Regions from separate parts of the Citrobacter sp. VF227 genome, predicted to be linked through region 1. Evidence: riboswitches for the same ligand, from Rfam matches in the RefSeq annotation. Region 1 holds a riboswitch; the other holds the start of a gene.
What was found. A riboswitch is a leader RNA that binds a small molecule or an ion and turns the genes downstream of it on or off. The one in region 1 is predicted to bind cobalamin.
Positions count from the first base shown of each region.

Region 2: another riboswitch for cobalamin. It lies ahead of btuB (TonB-dependent vitamin B12 receptor BtuB); the one in region 1 lies ahead of ACU8YC_RS04710 (cobyrinate a,c-diamide synthase).

Region 1 covers NZ_JBRFVF010000001.1:928,004-935,969, reverse strand. Annotated here, with positions in the region: gene pduC (propanediol dehydratase large subunit PduC) at 1-88, opposite strand, end outside; gene pduB (propanediol utilization microcompartment protein PduB) at 107-919, opposite strand; gene pduA (propanediol utilization microcompartment protein PduA) at 919-1,200, opposite strand; gene pduF (propanediol diffusion facilitator PduF) at 1,726-2,535, shown strand; gene pocR (transcriptional regulator PocR) at 2,736-3,647, shown strand; cobalamin riboswitch at 3,981-4,155, shown strand; gene ACU8YC_RS04710 (cobyrinate a,c-diamide synthase) at 4,244-5,623, shown strand; gene cbiB (adenosylcobinamide-phosphate synthase CbiB) at 5,620-6,579, shown strand; gene ACU8YC_RS04700 (cobalt-precorrin-8 methylmutase) at 6,590-7,222, shown strand; gene cbiD (cobalt-precorrin-5B (C(1))-methyltransferase CbiD) at 7,219-7,966, shown strand, end outside.
Region 2 covers NZ_JBRFVF010000011.1:752-8,717, reverse strand. Annotated here, with positions in the region: gene argH (argininosuccinate lyase) at 1-468, shown strand, start outside; gene oxyR (DNA-binding transcriptional regulator OxyR) at 720-1,637, shown strand; gene sthA (Si-specific NAD(P)(+) transhydrogenase) at 1,620-3,020, opposite strand; gene fabR (HTH-type transcriptional repressor FabR) at 3,212-3,847, shown strand; gene ACU8YC_RS21795 (YijD family membrane protein) at 3,863-4,222, shown strand; gene trmA (tRNA (uridine(54)-C5)-methyltransferase TrmA) at 4,268-5,368, opposite strand; cobalamin riboswitch at 5,484-5,670, shown strand; gene btuB (TonB-dependent vitamin B12 receptor BtuB) at 5,736-7,592, shown strand; gene murI (glutamate racemase) at 7,537-7,966, shown strand, end outside.

The sequences.
Region 1 (7,966 bases):
CAATGAAGCCTTCCTCGATCCACTCCTTAACGAAGCCATCCTGATTCACAGGGCGCTTCGCCAGTGCTTCAAATCTTTTCGATCTCATGAATCAGCCTCACTGATATCAGATGTAGGACGGACGATCGTTTTTCGGCTCTGAGCCGAGAGTCCCGAGTACGGTTTTACCGATTTCGCGGGCGGAGATAACGGCCTGGCGAACCGCGCCGGAATCGCCTGAAATGACCAGGATAGCTTCGTTACTGAAGCTGGTGCCGTGGGCTGGGGAGCTGTAGGCCACAACTTCCACGTTGGCAGATTTCAGCGCCGTATCAGCCATCAGGACACCCACGGATGCTGGTGCGCCGACAATGATGCCGCAGGCTCGACCAATCGGTGCGCCAAAGGCTTTTTCCAGCGCATAGCTGGCGCGCGCGGTGTATTGCATCTCGATATGACCGGCTTCGTTGGCATAAACGTCGCCAAAGGTGCGATCCAACTCTTTCAGTGCAACCTCAATGCCGCGTTTCACGTCGGAAACATCGTTGCCGCCGAGAATAATCAGTGACCCATGACCTGCACCACCTTTGGTATCACGTGGCAACTCGATGCTGACGACTTCAGTATTTGTGGCTTTTACCGCTTCATCGGCGGCCATGATGTGCGGGCCCGCACCTGTACGTGCGCCAAGGATGCCAATGGATCGATAACGTTTTTCAAGTTTCATCGCGTCCAGTAAGGCGCTATCTACGTTGGCGATTACCAGACCGACTGTGTCGCCAATCGCGGTACCGACAAACTCCGTTAAACTGCAGCTTTTCTCTGTCATAGCCGTTTCTCGTGTTGGAGGATTATTTTCAGGGATAGCCTGCTGTTCTGGCGTCGCCACGCGAGCAATCACCTGCGCCATGATCTGTTCAACCAGCTCATTGCTGCTCATTAGCTAATTCCCTTCGGTAAGATTTTTTCTACATCGGTATGAGGGCGTGGAATGACGTGTACGGCTTTCACTTCTCCCACGTTTCGGGCTGCGGCGGCACCAGCATCTGTTGCTGCTTTGACAGCGCCGACATCGCCGCGGACAATGACTGTTACCAGCCCCGAACCAATTTTTTCGTATCCGACCAGCATTACATTGGCTGATTTCACCATTGCATCTGCGGCCTCTATGGCTGCAGTTAAGCCTTTGGTTTCTACCATTCCTAACGCTTCTTGTTGCATAAAGACCTCGCCTGGGTTGTCCCGATGTTCATGACTATAAAAAGAAGCGAGGAAAAAGAATGGCTGACTTGAAACTATGAGTGAAAAAATAGTGAGGTTCTGGTGATATAAAATTGCTGTTATTTATTTTATGGTGTTGTTTTTATTGAATATATTATGAAATGCCGATGTGATTATTTGGCTATGTTAATTCCATATTTACACTTTTTAACGTGACAGGTGAAATATCATTTGCTATGCGGGGGGAATGAATTTGTGACGGTTATCTGAAAACAAGATTATGCTATTGGCAATATTTTATTATTTTTAAAATGTACATGTAATAGAGGAATTCCACGTCATCTGGCTTTGTTTAATAAAAGTGATCGCAAGAATTTGCTATCGCAACACGATTTTGAAAGTCATATCGCCCGCAGATTGCCAACAATTTGCCGACATGGCTTTTTATAGTAAGCCTCGAAGTATTCTACTTGCCAGCAAGGAGTCCGCTGGTAAAGACACGAACTCTGCTTAGAAGGTGTCACAATGAACGATTCACTAAAAGCGCAATGCATTGCTGAGTTTTTGGGTACCGGGCTGTTTTTGTTTTTTGGAATTGGATGCCTGAGCGCCCTGAAAGTCGCAGGTGCCAGCCTGGGATTGTGGGAGATCTGCATCATATGGGGTCTGGGGATCTCGCTTGCAGTTTACCTGACGGCCGGAATTTCTGGTGCACATCTCAATCCTGCTATTACTATCGCTCTGTGGTTATTTGCCTGCTTTCCGGGGCGGAAGGTTTTGCCTTATACCGTGGCTCAGGTCGCGGGGGCCTTCGGTGGCGCTCTGCTGGCTTATTTGCTCTATGGCAGTCTGTTTACCGAGTATGAATCAGCCCACCAGATGATACGCGGAAGTCTTGAAAGCTTGCAGCTTGCCAGCATATTTAGTACTTATCCTGCCGCAGCGCTCAGTGTCTGGCAGGCCGCGCTGGTTGAAGTGGTGATTACCTCGATTCTGATGGGGATGATCATGGCGCTGACCGACGACGGTAACGGTGTTCCCAGGGGGCCGTTAGCGCCGTTGCTGATTGGTATTCTCGTTGCTGTTATCGGCGCATCCACCGGCCCGCTTACCGGATTTGCAATGAATCCGGCGCGTGATTTTGGTCCTAAATTGTTTGCCTGGATGGCCGGATGGGGAGATGTCGCGATGACCGGCGGACGTGATATCCCATACTTCATTGTTCCGATTGTGGCTCCCATCATCGGCGCCTGCGCGGGTGCTGCAATTTATCGTTATTTTATTGGCAAAAATTTACCGTGTAATGCGTGTAAGCTGGAGGAAAATGAGAGCTAGCTTCACGGAAAAAGCTTATTTTTGAAAGGTAAAAACTGTTTTCGTGATCCGGTTTCCTGAACCGCTGAAAAAGTCTCCCAACAATGGGAGACTTTTGTTATGTTCGCTGATGACTTTCATCATTGCTCAGAATGGCAGGATGAAAATGAGTGTGAATAATATGTTTCTTTATAACAATAAATTAACTGAGAGGTTTTATCATGATTTCTGCGAGTGCCCTGAACTCAGAACTCATTAATAAAATCGCACAGGATTTTGCACAGGCCACCAGTCTGGCCGTTGTGGTTGTCAATATTCACGGTGATGAAATTTCTGAGCTCTTTAATTTCACTCCTTTTTGCCAGTTGATGCGCCAGCATCCTCAGCACAGCACCCGTTGTCGTATGAGCGACCGCTGCGGAGGGCTGGAAGCGTCTAAATCCGATCAACCCTGCATCTATCGTTGTCATGCCGGACTTACCGATTTTTCCATTCCTCTGGTCATCGCCGGCCACCTGGTTGGGTTTGTGCTCTGTGGTCAGGTACGCTTAAGTAACGACGTTGGTCTGGTTGATATTCTCAACGTCGATGACCGCTGGCAAGCTGATCCCGAACTGGTCAATGAATTTCGAAATGTACCGGAAATGGACTATTCACGAGTCATCGCCTCAGCAGATCTGCTGAAACTCATTGTAGAAAACTGTCTTAAGAAACAACTTAATTTTGTCGTTATCAAAGACAATCCACAGCAGTCAGAGCCGGTACGCACTAACCGCAGTACCAATCCGCATGACAGTAAGATGAAAAAAGCCCTGCGCTATATTGATGCGCATTTATCAGACGAATTGCGTCTGGAAGATGTCGCCTCACATGTTTTCCTTAGCCCTTACTATTTCAGTAAATTGTTCAAAAAATATCAGGGTATCGGTTTTAACGCATGGGTAAACCAACAGAGAATGGCAAGTGCCAAAGAGTTGCTTTGCCACAGTGACTGGAGTATAGCCAGCATTGCGCGTAATTTAGGCTTTTCGCAAACCAGCTATTTTTGCAAGGTGTTCCGTCAAACGTATCAGGTTACGCCGCAGGCATTTCGCCAGCAAATAAATGTCATTTCACGCGGAGAGTCTGCGTAAATAGCAATATTTTGCTATTGCCGATTTTTGATATGTGGTGCTATGCCAATCATTATAAAATGAATAATAATGACAGCTGCCAATAAATTGTCATAGCGCAACAAAATAATAGTATTAGAGGGATAAACTGCACCAGTTTTTATTTTTGTGATGAGATACAGTGTCTGTGTGAAGGACTTTCTTTATTCTTTAACGACATTTTCATTCAGAATACGAACTTATGAAGTCAATGGGTTAAGGCCAGAATATTGGCTGAATGAACCCGGAAAGATATTAAATTGAATTATTGTCATGAGGTCGTGAATTTACCTCATAACATAGAGCTTAATTAATCAGGCTCTTGAACTGACAGGTTTGCCACGTTTGTGGCAGGGAAGGGGGTGAGAATCCCCCGCAGCCCCCGCTGCTGTGATGCTGACGACCCCGTATTGACCACTGATCGCAAGATTGGGAAGGGCGGGTGAGGATGACGCTAAGCCAGAAGACCTGCCTGTCAGTGACTACCAACAACTTCGGTGGGAAGTGGGTGGTTCAGATGCATACAGTCGAGAGACTGGGTATCTCTACACCCCTACCACCCTGAACAGGATCAGGGTATGGCGGCCAATTTTCACGCATTTGTTCTTGCAGGTACCGGAAGCGGCTGTGGTAAAACCACGGTGACGCTGGGCTTGTTGAGCTTGTTGAAAAAGCGCGGATTACGCGTCCAGCCTTGCAAGGTCGGTCCTGATTACCTTGATACCGGCTGGCATACCGCGGTGTGCGGTACCGCTTCCCGCAATCTTGATAGCTTCATGCTTCCCGTTCCCACGCTGAACGCATTATTTCGCGAGCAGATGCAACATGCGGATATCGCCGTTATCGAAGGTGTCATGGGACTGTATGACGGCTATGGTACCGACCCAAACTATTGCAGCACTGCCGCGATGGCCAAACAGTTAGGCTGTCCGGTTATCTTATTGGTTGATGGCAAAGCCGTTTCCACCTCGATCGCCGCAACGGTAATGGGCTTTCAGCATTTTGATCCAACCCTGAACATCGCAGGCGTCATTGTTAATCGGGTCAACAGCGAAACACATTACCAACTGCTGAAGGTGGCGATCGAACGTTACTGCGCCGTACCCGTCTTAGGCTACGTTCCCCGTGTGGACGGCATTGCGCTTCCTGAACGTCATCTGGGTTTAGTTACCGCGCGCGAGTCGGTTATCAGCCAGCAACCGTGGCAGGCATTCGCCGCGACGCTGGAGCAAACCCTTGATATCGACGCGTTGTTGGCATTAAGCCAGTTAAACACCCTTCCTGTTGGCGAATGGCCCGCGCTACCGGCAGCAGACGCAGGGGCAGGGCTAACGCTTGCCATCGCCGATGACGAAGCATTCAACTTTTACTATCCGGACAATATTACGCTGCTGGAGCGCACGGGGCTTAAGATTGTCCGTTTTAGCCCCTTGCACGACAACTGCTTACCCGACTGTCAGATGATCTGGCTAGGAGGCGGATATCCTGAGTTACATGCTGCAGCGCTGGCCGGAAATGTCCCGATGCTTGAACAGTTGCGGGCGGCGCACCAACGAGGCGTCGCGATTTACGCGGAGTGTGGGGGACTGATGTATCTCGGTAGTTCACTTGAGGACAGTCAGGGCGAGACCTGGTTGATGGCGGATATTATTCCCGGCCACAGCAAAATGGGTAAACGTTTGACCCGATTTGGTTACTGTGAAGCGCAGGCCGCGCAGCAAACATTATTAGCTGCCAAAGGCGAAGTGCTGCGCGGTCATGAATTCCACTACTCCGATTTTACCCCTGAAACGTCAGCAGTGATGAACTGTCGCAAAGTTCGCGATGGCAAAACGCTGCAAGCCTGGTCTGGTGGCTGGCAGTCAGGAAATACCTTCGCCAGCTATCTACACGTTCATTTTGCTCAACGCCCGCAGATGCTTAACCATTGGCTGGCAGCCGCGAGGAGTGCGCTATGACGATCCTCGCGTGGTGTGTTGCCTGGCTACTCGATTTTATCATTGGCGATCCGCAGAACTGGCCGCATCCGGTGCGCTGGATTGGCAATCTGATTTCTGCCGTGCAACGTGTTGTTCGGCGTTACTGCCATAGCGACCGCGCGTTACGCATCGGTGGCGCGCTGATGTGGATTGTAGTGGTTGGACTGACCTGGGCTGTGTCCTGGGGAATACTGGCGCTGGCGCAATCAATTCATCCCTGGTTTGGTTGGGTTGTTGAGGTCTGGATGATTTTCACCGTGCTGGCCGGGCGCTGCCTGGCAAACGCCGCGCAGGATGTAGAACGTCCGCTACGTGCCGGTAACCTGGCCGCCAGTCGGGAAAAGCTGTCATGGATTGTGGGACGTGATACCTCGCAACTACAACCGCCGCAGATTAATCGCGGTGTAGTGGAAACCGTAGCGGAGAATACCGTTGACGGCATTATCGCGCCGCTGTTCTTCCTGCTTCTCGGTGGTGCACCCCTGGCGATGGCCTATAAAGCGGTAAACACCCTTGACTCCATGGTGGGCTACAAACATGAAAAATACCGAGCCATCGGTATGGTCAGCGCCCGTCTGGATGATATCGCAAATTATATTCCCGCGAGACTGAGCTGGTTGCTGCTGAGCGCTGCAGCATTTTTATGCCGCCAGAACGGCGCACGAGCTTTGCAGATTGGCTGGCGCGATCGCTATAACCACAGCAGCCCAAACTGTGCGTGGTCGGAGGCATCCGTGGCCGGGGCATTAGGCATTCGTCTGGGTGGTCCTAATGACTACTTTGGCGAGCGCGTTGAGAAACCGTGGATCGGTGATGCGCAGCGCGACATTTCGGTAGACGACATTTCCCATACGATTCGATTGATGTGGGTGGCATCGACGCTGGCACTGGCGCTGTTTATTGCGCTGCGGTGGCTGCTGGTCGGTGTGGCCTGAGGACAACACCATGCAATATATCCAGCAACCCCAGGCGATTGAGGCCAAAAGTTTCGACATTATTGGCGAGATTATTCGTGAAACACGCCCGGACTATCAGTTTGCCAGCCCGTTACATGAAGCCATTATCAAGCGGGTCATTCACACAACCGCGGATTTCGACTGGCTGGACATTCTGTGGTTTTCCAGTGATGTGCTGGAACAGTTTTGTGCGGCGCTTAGCCGCTCAAGCGTGATTTATACCGATACCACGATGGCTCTGTCCGGGATTAATAAAACGTTGCTGGCAAAATTTGGCGGTGAATGCCGCTGCTACATCAGCGACCCACGGGTTGTGCGGACGGCCAAAGAGCAGGGCATTACTCGCTCGATGGCGACCGTCGATATCGCAGTGAAGGAAGAAGGTGAAAAGCTGTTTGTGTTTGGTAACGCGCCGACAGCGTTGTTTCGCCTGCTTGAGCATGATGTTGCCGTCAGCGGTGTGGTTGGCGTACCGGTAGGGTTCGTCGGTGCCGAAGAGTCGAAAGATGCGCTCACCCAAAGCAGTCTGCCCGCCATTGCCGCGTTAGGCCGTAAAGGGGGAAGTAATGTCGCTGCCGCTATCGTCAATGCCATGCTTTATCACATGCAGGGGGCGCGATGAGCGAGGCTTTCGATACGCCGGTGTGGCACAACGGTAAAGCACTGCGTAAAGGATATACCACCGGATCCTGCGCGACGGCGGCGGCAAAAGTGGCGGCGCTGATGGTATTACGCCAACACTTGATCCATCAGGTTTCTATTGTGACGCCTTCCGGGGTGACGCTGTGTCTGAACGTGGAGTCGCCGCATATCGAAGGGCAGCAGGCGATAGCCGCTATTCGCAAAGACGGTGGCGATGATGTGGACGCCACTCACGGCATGCTGATTTTTGCGCGCGTGACGTTAAACGAGAGTAAAGAGATAACCCTTCAAGGCGGGGAAGGCGTTGGTACGGTAACCCGCAAAGGGATCGGCCTGCCAGTGGGCAGTTCAGCGATTAACCGCACACCTCGCCAGACCATTGAGTCAGCGGTGCGTGAGGCGATTGGCCCGAATCGAGGGGCACAGATTGAGATTTTCGCGCCGGAAGGCGAAGAGCGGGCGCAAAAAACCTACAACTCGCGCCTGGGTATTCTGGGTGGCATTTCGATTATTGGCACCACCGGAATCGTCACGCCGATGTCGGAAGAGAGCTGGAAACGTTCGCTGTCGCTGGAGCTGGAAATTAAGCGAGCGGCGGGACTGGAACGCGTCGTACTGGTACCGGGAAACCATGGCGAACGTTTTGTGCGCGAGCAGATGGGGATTGACACCCAGGTGGTTGTCACCATGAGCAACTTTGTCGGCTACATGATTGAAGAAGCGG
Region 2 (7,966 bases), on a different contig from region 1:
CTGACCGGCATGATGATGACGTTAAAAGGCCTCCCGCTGGCATACAACAAAGATATGCAGGAAGACAAAGAAGGGGTGTTTGACGCGCTCGACACCTGGCTGGATTGCCTGCATATGGCCGCGCTGGTGCTGGATGGCATTCAGGTGAAACGTCCGCGTTGTCAGGAGGCTGCGCAGCAGGGCTATGCTAACGCCACTGAACTGGCGGATTATCTGGTGGCAAAAGGTGTTCCGTTCCGCGAAGCGCACCATATTGTGGGTGAAACGGTAGTTGAGGCGATTCGGCAGGGCAAACCACTGGAAGCTCTGTCGCTTGCCGATTTACAACGGTTCAGCCAGGTCATTGGCGATGACGTTTACCCGATCCTCTCGTTGCAATCTTGCTTAGACAAACGTGCGGCGAAAGGCGGCGTTTCGCCCCTGCAGGTTGCGCAGGCGATCGACTATGCGAAGGCGCGTCTGGCGTAAATTGATGGGTAATGATTCGAGCCTGGCGCCACGCCGGGCTTTTTTATGCAAAAAAAATGCGGACACAAGGTCCGCAAAAGTTCACGTTGGCTTTAGTTATTTCGAGTATGAGAACGGACAGTAGCTTCAAGGGTTAAAGGGGTACCGTTCCGTTTCTGTGGTGCATTATTAAACAGAAAGCTTGATAGGGATAATCGTTCGTTGCTATGCTACCTATCGCTACGAACTATCGTGGCGATGGAGGATGAATAATGAATATTCGTGATCTTGAATACCTGGTGGCACTCGCCGAACATCGTCACTTCCGACGAGCGGCAGACTCCTGTCACGTAAGCCAACCAACGCTGAGCGGCCAGATCCGTAAGCTGGAAGATGAGCTTGGCGTTATGTTGCTGGAGCGTACAAGTCGCAAGGTGCTGTTCACTCAGGCAGGTTTACTGCTGGTGGATCAGGCGCGTACCGTGCTGCGCGAGGTCAAAGTGCTCAAGGAGATGGCAAGCCAACAAGGCGAGACAATGTCTGGCCCGCTGCATATTGGTTTGATCCCAACGGTGGGGCCATACCTGCTGCCGCATATTATTCCTATGTTGCACCAGACCTTCCCAAAACTGGAAATGTATCTCCATGAGGCGCAGACGCATCAACTGCTGGCGCAACTGGACAGCGGTAAGCTCGACTGCGTCATTCTGGCGCTGGTGAAAGAGAGTGAAGCGTTCATCGAAGTGCCGTTATTTGATGAGCCTATGTTGCTGGCGATCTATGAAGATCACCCATGGGCAAACCGGGATTGTGTGCCGATGTCCGATCTGGCGGGTGAAAAACTGCTGATGCTGGAGGATGGTCACTGCCTGCGCGATCAGGCGATGGGCTTCTGCTTTGAAGCGGGCGCTGATGAGGATACCCATTTTCGGGCAACCAGTCTGGAAACACTACGCAACATGGTGGCGGCAGGCAGCGGTATTACTTTATTGCCTGCGCTGGCTGTTCCGTCTGAGCGTAAGCGTGATGGTGTTGTTTATCTGCCCTGCATCAAGCCTGAACCACGCCGGACGATTGGCCTGGTGTATCGTCCAGGTTCGCCGCTGCGCAGTCGTTATGAACAGCTGGCAGAGGCCATCCGTGGATCAATGGATGGCCATTTCGACAGTGCGTTAAAACAGGCGGTTTAAGCCATTTAGCGCCGCTACCCGATAGGCTTCCGCCATCGTTGGGTAGTTAAAGGTGGTGTTAACGAAGTACTCGATGGTGTTACCACCACCTTTTTGCTCCATAATCGCCTGACCGATATGAATAATTTCGGCCGCGCGTTCCCCAAAGCAGTGGATCCCCAGAATCTCTTTAGTTTCACGATGGAACAGAATCTTCAGCGTTCCGACGCTCATACCGACGATTTGTGCCCGTGCCAGGTGTTTAAACTGGGCGCGACCGACCTCGTAGGGAACTTTCATTGCCGTGAGCTGCTGTTCCGTTTTACCGACGGAGCTGATTTCCGGAATGGTATAAATCCCGGTCGGGATATCTTCGATCAGATGCGCAGTCGCTTCGCCTTTTACCAACGCCTGGGCGGCAATGCGTCCCTGATCGTAGGCTGCTGATGCCAGGCTCGGATAGCCGATCACATCGCCAACGGCATAGACGTGCGGTAACGCTGTCTGGTACATGCTGTTGACCTTCAGCTGTCCGCGGCTGTCAGTTTTCAGACCAATATTTTCCAGCGCCAGCGAATCGGTATTACCGGTGCGACCATTGGCGTACAACAGGCAGTCGGCCTTCAGTTTTTTACCGGATTTCAGATGCATGATGACGCCATCATCGCAGCCTTCAATCTTCTCGTACTCTTCGTTGTGGCGAATGACGACACCGCTATTCCAGAAGTGATAAGAGAGCGAGTCGGACATCTCTTGATCGAGGAACGCCAGCAGACGATCGCGAGTGTTGATTAAATCGACTTTGACGTCCATTCCACGAAAAATCGATGCATATTCGCAGCCAATGACCCCTGCGCCATAAATCAAAACGTGGCGGGGTTCGTGGTGCAGGCTCAGGATCGAGTCGCTGTCATACACCCGGGGATGCGAAAAGTCGACGTCTACAGGGTGATAGGGGCGTGAACCGCAGGCGATAACGAACTTATCCGCGGTCAGCGTTTCCACCGTGCCGTCGTGGCATTCCAGAGCGAGCGTGTGTTCATCAACAAAACGGGCATTGCCCTGCAAAATTTCGCAGTGGTTACGCTCGTAAAATCCTTGCCGCATACGTGTCTGCTGATTTATGACGTTATCAGCGTGGTTGAGAATATCGGCGAAAGAAGAACGAAGGAGTCGGGAGTGGTCGCTGTAAAGTGGGTTCTGATTGAATTCAATGATACGGCTGACGGCGTGGCGGAGAGCTTTCGACGGGATGGTGCCCCAGTGGGTACAGCCTCCACCGACGTTATGATAGCGCTCAATCACCGCGACGCGCGCTCCTTGCTTAACCAGACCCATCGCAGCGCCTTCGCCGCCGGGACCGGAACCTATTACTATTGCATCGTAATCGTAGGAATGTGACATGGTCAGGCTTACCTGTTCTTATACATAAAAGCAACAGAATAGTAACATCGTTGTCAGGATAACCCAATTATCGTTGTGCTTTTTTGCGAAGTCGAAGCACAAACTGCGCGTAAACAATCATTCACAAAGCCATGCCAACCGCCTAATCTCTGGTATAGTGCCAGCAAGGTATGTGGAAGGATTCAGACATCGTGATGGGCGTTAGAGCGCAACAAAAAGAAAAAACCCGGCGTTCGCTGGTAGAAGCCGCATTTAGTCAACTCAGCGCTGAGCGTAGTTTTGCCAGCCTCAGTTTACGCGAAGTCGCTCGTGAAGCGGGCATTGCGCCAACCTCGTTTTATCGCCATTTCCGCGATGTGGATGAACTCGGCCTGACGATGGTGGACGAGAGTGGTCTGATGCTGCGCCAGTTGATGCGTCAGGCGCGTCAGCGTATTGCTAAGGGTGGGAGTGTGATCCGCACCTCGGTCTCAACATTTATGGAGTTCATTGGCAACAATCCCAACGCCTTCCGTTTATTATTGCGCGAGCGTTCGGGGACTTCCGCAGCGTTTCGTGCAGCGGTCGCACGTGAAATTCAGCACTTCATTGCGGAACTTGCGGACTATCTGGAACTCGAAAACCATATGCCTCGTGCGTTTACTGAAGCGCAAGCCGAAGCCATGGTAACCATTGTGTTCAGCGCCGGGGCAGAAGCACTGGATGTTGGCGCTGAACAGCGTCGGCAGCTGGAAGAGCGGCTGGTATTGCAATTGCGCATGATCGCGAAAGGCGCATTCTATTGGTACCGCCGTGAACAAGAAAAGATGACGCACCACTCCGAGTAACGAGAAGGACAAGCAATGAAACAGTCAGGTCAAGATAAAGGTACGCTGCTGCTGGCGCTGGTTGCTGGCTTATCGATCAATGGCACATTTGCGGCGCTGTTTAGCTCCATTGTGCCATTCTCAGTATTCCCGATTATTTCGCTGGTGCTGACGGTTTATTGTCTGCATCAGCGCTATCAGAACCGCACCATGCCTGTGGGACTACCGGGCCTGGCTGCCGCCTGTTTTATTCTCGGTGTTCTGTTGTACAGCACCGTGGTACGCGCTGAATACCCGGATATTGGCTCTAACTTCTTCCCGGCTGTATTGTCGGTGATTCTGGTGTTCTGGATCGGTTTTAAAGTGCGTAACCGTAAACAGGAAATTGTGGAGTAATCTTTGTCGGCCGGGCAAGCGAAGCGCTCCCGGCCAGGTCATCACTTATTTTGCGGTCAGTAACACGCCGCACTCCATATGGTGCGTATACGGGAACTGATCAAACAGAGCCAGACGTGAAACATTGTGCGTCTGGCTTAACGTTTCCAGGTTCTTACATAATGTCTCCGGATTGCAGGAGATATACAGAATACGCGGATACGCCTGCACCATTTTCTCTGTTTCGCTGTCCAGACCGCTGCGCGGTGGGTCAACGAAAATGGTTTCACATTGGTAACTCTTCAGATCGATTCCCTGCAAACGGTTGAACTCGCGTACCCCGTTCATCGCCTGAGTAAACTCTTCGGCCGCCATGCGAATAATTTGTACATTATCAATGTGGTTAGCCGCGATGTTGTACTGCGCAGCAGCCACGGACGGTTTGGCGATTTCGGTGGCCAGTACACGGTTGAAGTTTTGCGCCAGGGCTAACGAGAAGTTGCCATTGCCGCAGTACAGCTCAAGCAGATCGCCTTTTGACCCTTTGGTGACATCAATTGCCCATTCCAGCATCTGGATATTCATGGCGGCATTCGGCTGGGTAAAACTGTTCTCAACCTGGCGGTAGATAATCTCTTTACCTGCTACTGGCAAGCGTTCGTCAATGTAGTCCTGGTCCAGCTCAATTTTGGTTTTGGTTGCCCGACCAATCAGATGGACGTTCAGGTTTTGCGCCCGCAGCGCATCTCGCAGCGCTTCGGCTTCCTGACGCCATTCATCATCTAATTTTTTATGGTACAGCATCGATACCACCGCCTGATCGCTCAGGGTTGTGAGGTAATCAATCTGAAACAGTTTGTGGCGCAGGACGTGGTTGTTGCGAACGCCGTCGATCATTGCCGTCATCAGCGTGTTGATGAGCTCGCTGGCAGCCGGGAAGCTGTCGACGCGAATACGGCTTTTGGTCTGGCTGTCGAACATGATGTGGTACAGGTCATCACCGTCATGCCACAGGCGGAATTCGGCGCGCATACGGTAATGGCTGACCGGTGAGCGAAACACTTCCGGAGCCTGTGCATAAAATGGCGTCATTAAGCTCTGCAGACGCACTACTTTTTCAGCTAACTGGGCGTCGTACTGTTCTGTCGGAAGGTGTTCGGGGGTCATGATGCGTCCTGAAAAATAAAAGTACGCGGGGATTGTAGGGATTGCTCAACAGATGTCCAGTCATTGATGATTTCCGATAATGTGATATGCGGTCTGGACACCAGGTTGTAACAAACTGTAGCATCCGTTTTCCGGTCCTGTGAGTTAAAAGGGAATCCAGTGTAAATCTGGAGCTGACGCGCAGCGGTAAGGAAGGTAAGAGATGAGCGCACCTGGTGCAGACACTGCGGCTTGCCGCGGGAAGTCATCGTCTCTTTATGTCGCCTCCAAGCCCGAAGACCTGCCGGCTAACGTCGCATCTGGTCTTCATCATCGCGTACTATCGGTGGGACCTGCGGCATCCTTCTTAAATTGTGGATGCTTTACAATGATCAAAAAATCATTGCTGTGCACGGCGTTGTCCGTCACGGCATTTTCTGGTTGGGCACAGGACACTCGCCCGGATACTCTCGTCGTCACTGCCAACCGTTTTCAGCAGCCTGTTAATACTGTTCTTGCCCCCACCGATGTGGTCACGCGTGAAGATATTCAACGCTGGCAGTCAAAAGATCTGAACGATGTCATGCGTCGATTGCCAGGCGTAGATATCTCCCAGAGCGGCGGTATGGGTAAAAGTTCCTCTCTGTATGTTCGCGGCACTGAATCTCGTCACGTTCTGGTATTGATTGATGGTGTGCCGATGGCACGTGCCGGCATCGGCAATGCGATCGACATTGGCCAGATTCCGGTATCGTTGGTGCAGCGTGTTGAATACATTCGCGGACCCCGTTCAGCAGTGTACGGCTCTGGTGCGATCGGTGGTGTGGTTAACATCATTACGATGAGTGATGAAGAGAAATCGCAGATCAACGCGGGTATGGGGACTGATGGTTATCAAACCTATGACGGCTCGGTTAATAAGCGGTTTGGTGACACGATGGTGACGGCGGCTGGTGCTTACCAGACGACGAAAGGTTTTAACATTCAACCCGACTCACCCTACAGCGGTGACAGCGACCGCGATGGTTATCGCAATAAGCTGTTCTGGGGCGGCGTTCAACACAAATTTAGCGATAACGTCTCCGGCTTCTTCCGTGGTTATGGATATACCGCTAATAGTGATTATGACCAGGGTTCGTGGGGTAATCCTGGAGGGAATGACGAAGCCCAGAATTACACGCAGTCCTGGGATTCAGGTCTTCGTTACAGCTCTGGTATCTACTCCTCCCAACTTATTGCTAACTACCAGCATCTCAAAGATTACAACTATAGCAACGAACTCGGCCGTTATGCGGGAGACGCTACGCTGGATAATATGGAACAACGCTATATTCAGTGGGGAAATAACGTTGCGGTTGGGCATGGGGCAATTAGCGGCGGTGTCGACTGGAAACAAGAGAAGCTGACATCCAGCAGTACGACGAAATCAGATGCTTATAAACGTGATACAACGGGACTTTATCTGACCGGGCAGCAACAAATTGAGAGCGTCACGCTGGAAGCCTCGGGCCGTGAAGATCATGACGAACAATTCGGCTGGCATGGTACCTGGCAGACCGCAGCTGGCTGGGAGTTTGTTGATGGTTATCGTGCAACGCTCTCTTACGGTACTGGTTTCCTGGCGCCCTCGCTGGGTCAGCAATACGGGGCGACGCGCTTTGCCTCATCCTATGGGCCGGGTATCGCTGCCAACCCGAATCTGAAACCGGAAGAATCTAAACAGTGGGAAGCAGGAATTGATGGATTGACAGGGCCGCTTAATTGGCGTCTTTCCGCATACCACTATGAAATTCAAAACCTGATCGACTACAAGAATAATCAGTACGTCAACGTTAAATCAGCCACGATTAAAGGGCTGGAATGGACCGGAAACTTTACGACAGGCCCCGTAGAACATAATCTGACGCTACAATACGTTGACCCGCGTGATGATGACACAAACAAGGTGCTCTATCGCCGTGCAAAACAGCAGGTTAAGTATGAGTTAACCGGACAGGTCCAGGATTTGGGCTGGAACGTTGCGTATCAATATATAGGTAAACGTTACGATAATGATTTTGACAATAATCGTGATGTTAAATTGGGCGGCGTCAGCTTATGGGATATCGGATTATCATATCCAATCACCTCACAGCTGACAGTTCGTGGTAAAATCGCCAACCTGTTCGATAAAGATTACGAGACAGTTTATGGCTACGCAACTGCAGGACGGGAATACACCTTGTCTGGCAGCTACACCTTCTGATCCACGTCCCACCGTGCTGGTGTTTGATTCCGGCGTCGGTGGGTTGTCGGTCTATGACGAGATCCGGCGTCTTCTCCCGGATCTCCACTATATCTACGCTTTTGATAACGTCGCCTTTCCTTATGGAGAGAAGAGCGAGGCGTTTATCGTTGAGCGCGTTGTTGAGATTGTGACTGCGGTCCAGCAGCGCTATCCCCTCTCTCTTGCGGTTATCGCGTGTAATACGGCAAGCACGGTGTCGCTCCCTGCGTTACGGGAGAAATTTGCTTTTCCGGTAGTTGGCGTGGTGCCTGCGATTAAACCGGCGGCGCGACTCACGGCGAATGGCGTGGTGGGGTTGCTGGCTACGCGTGCAACGGTGAAACGTTCATATA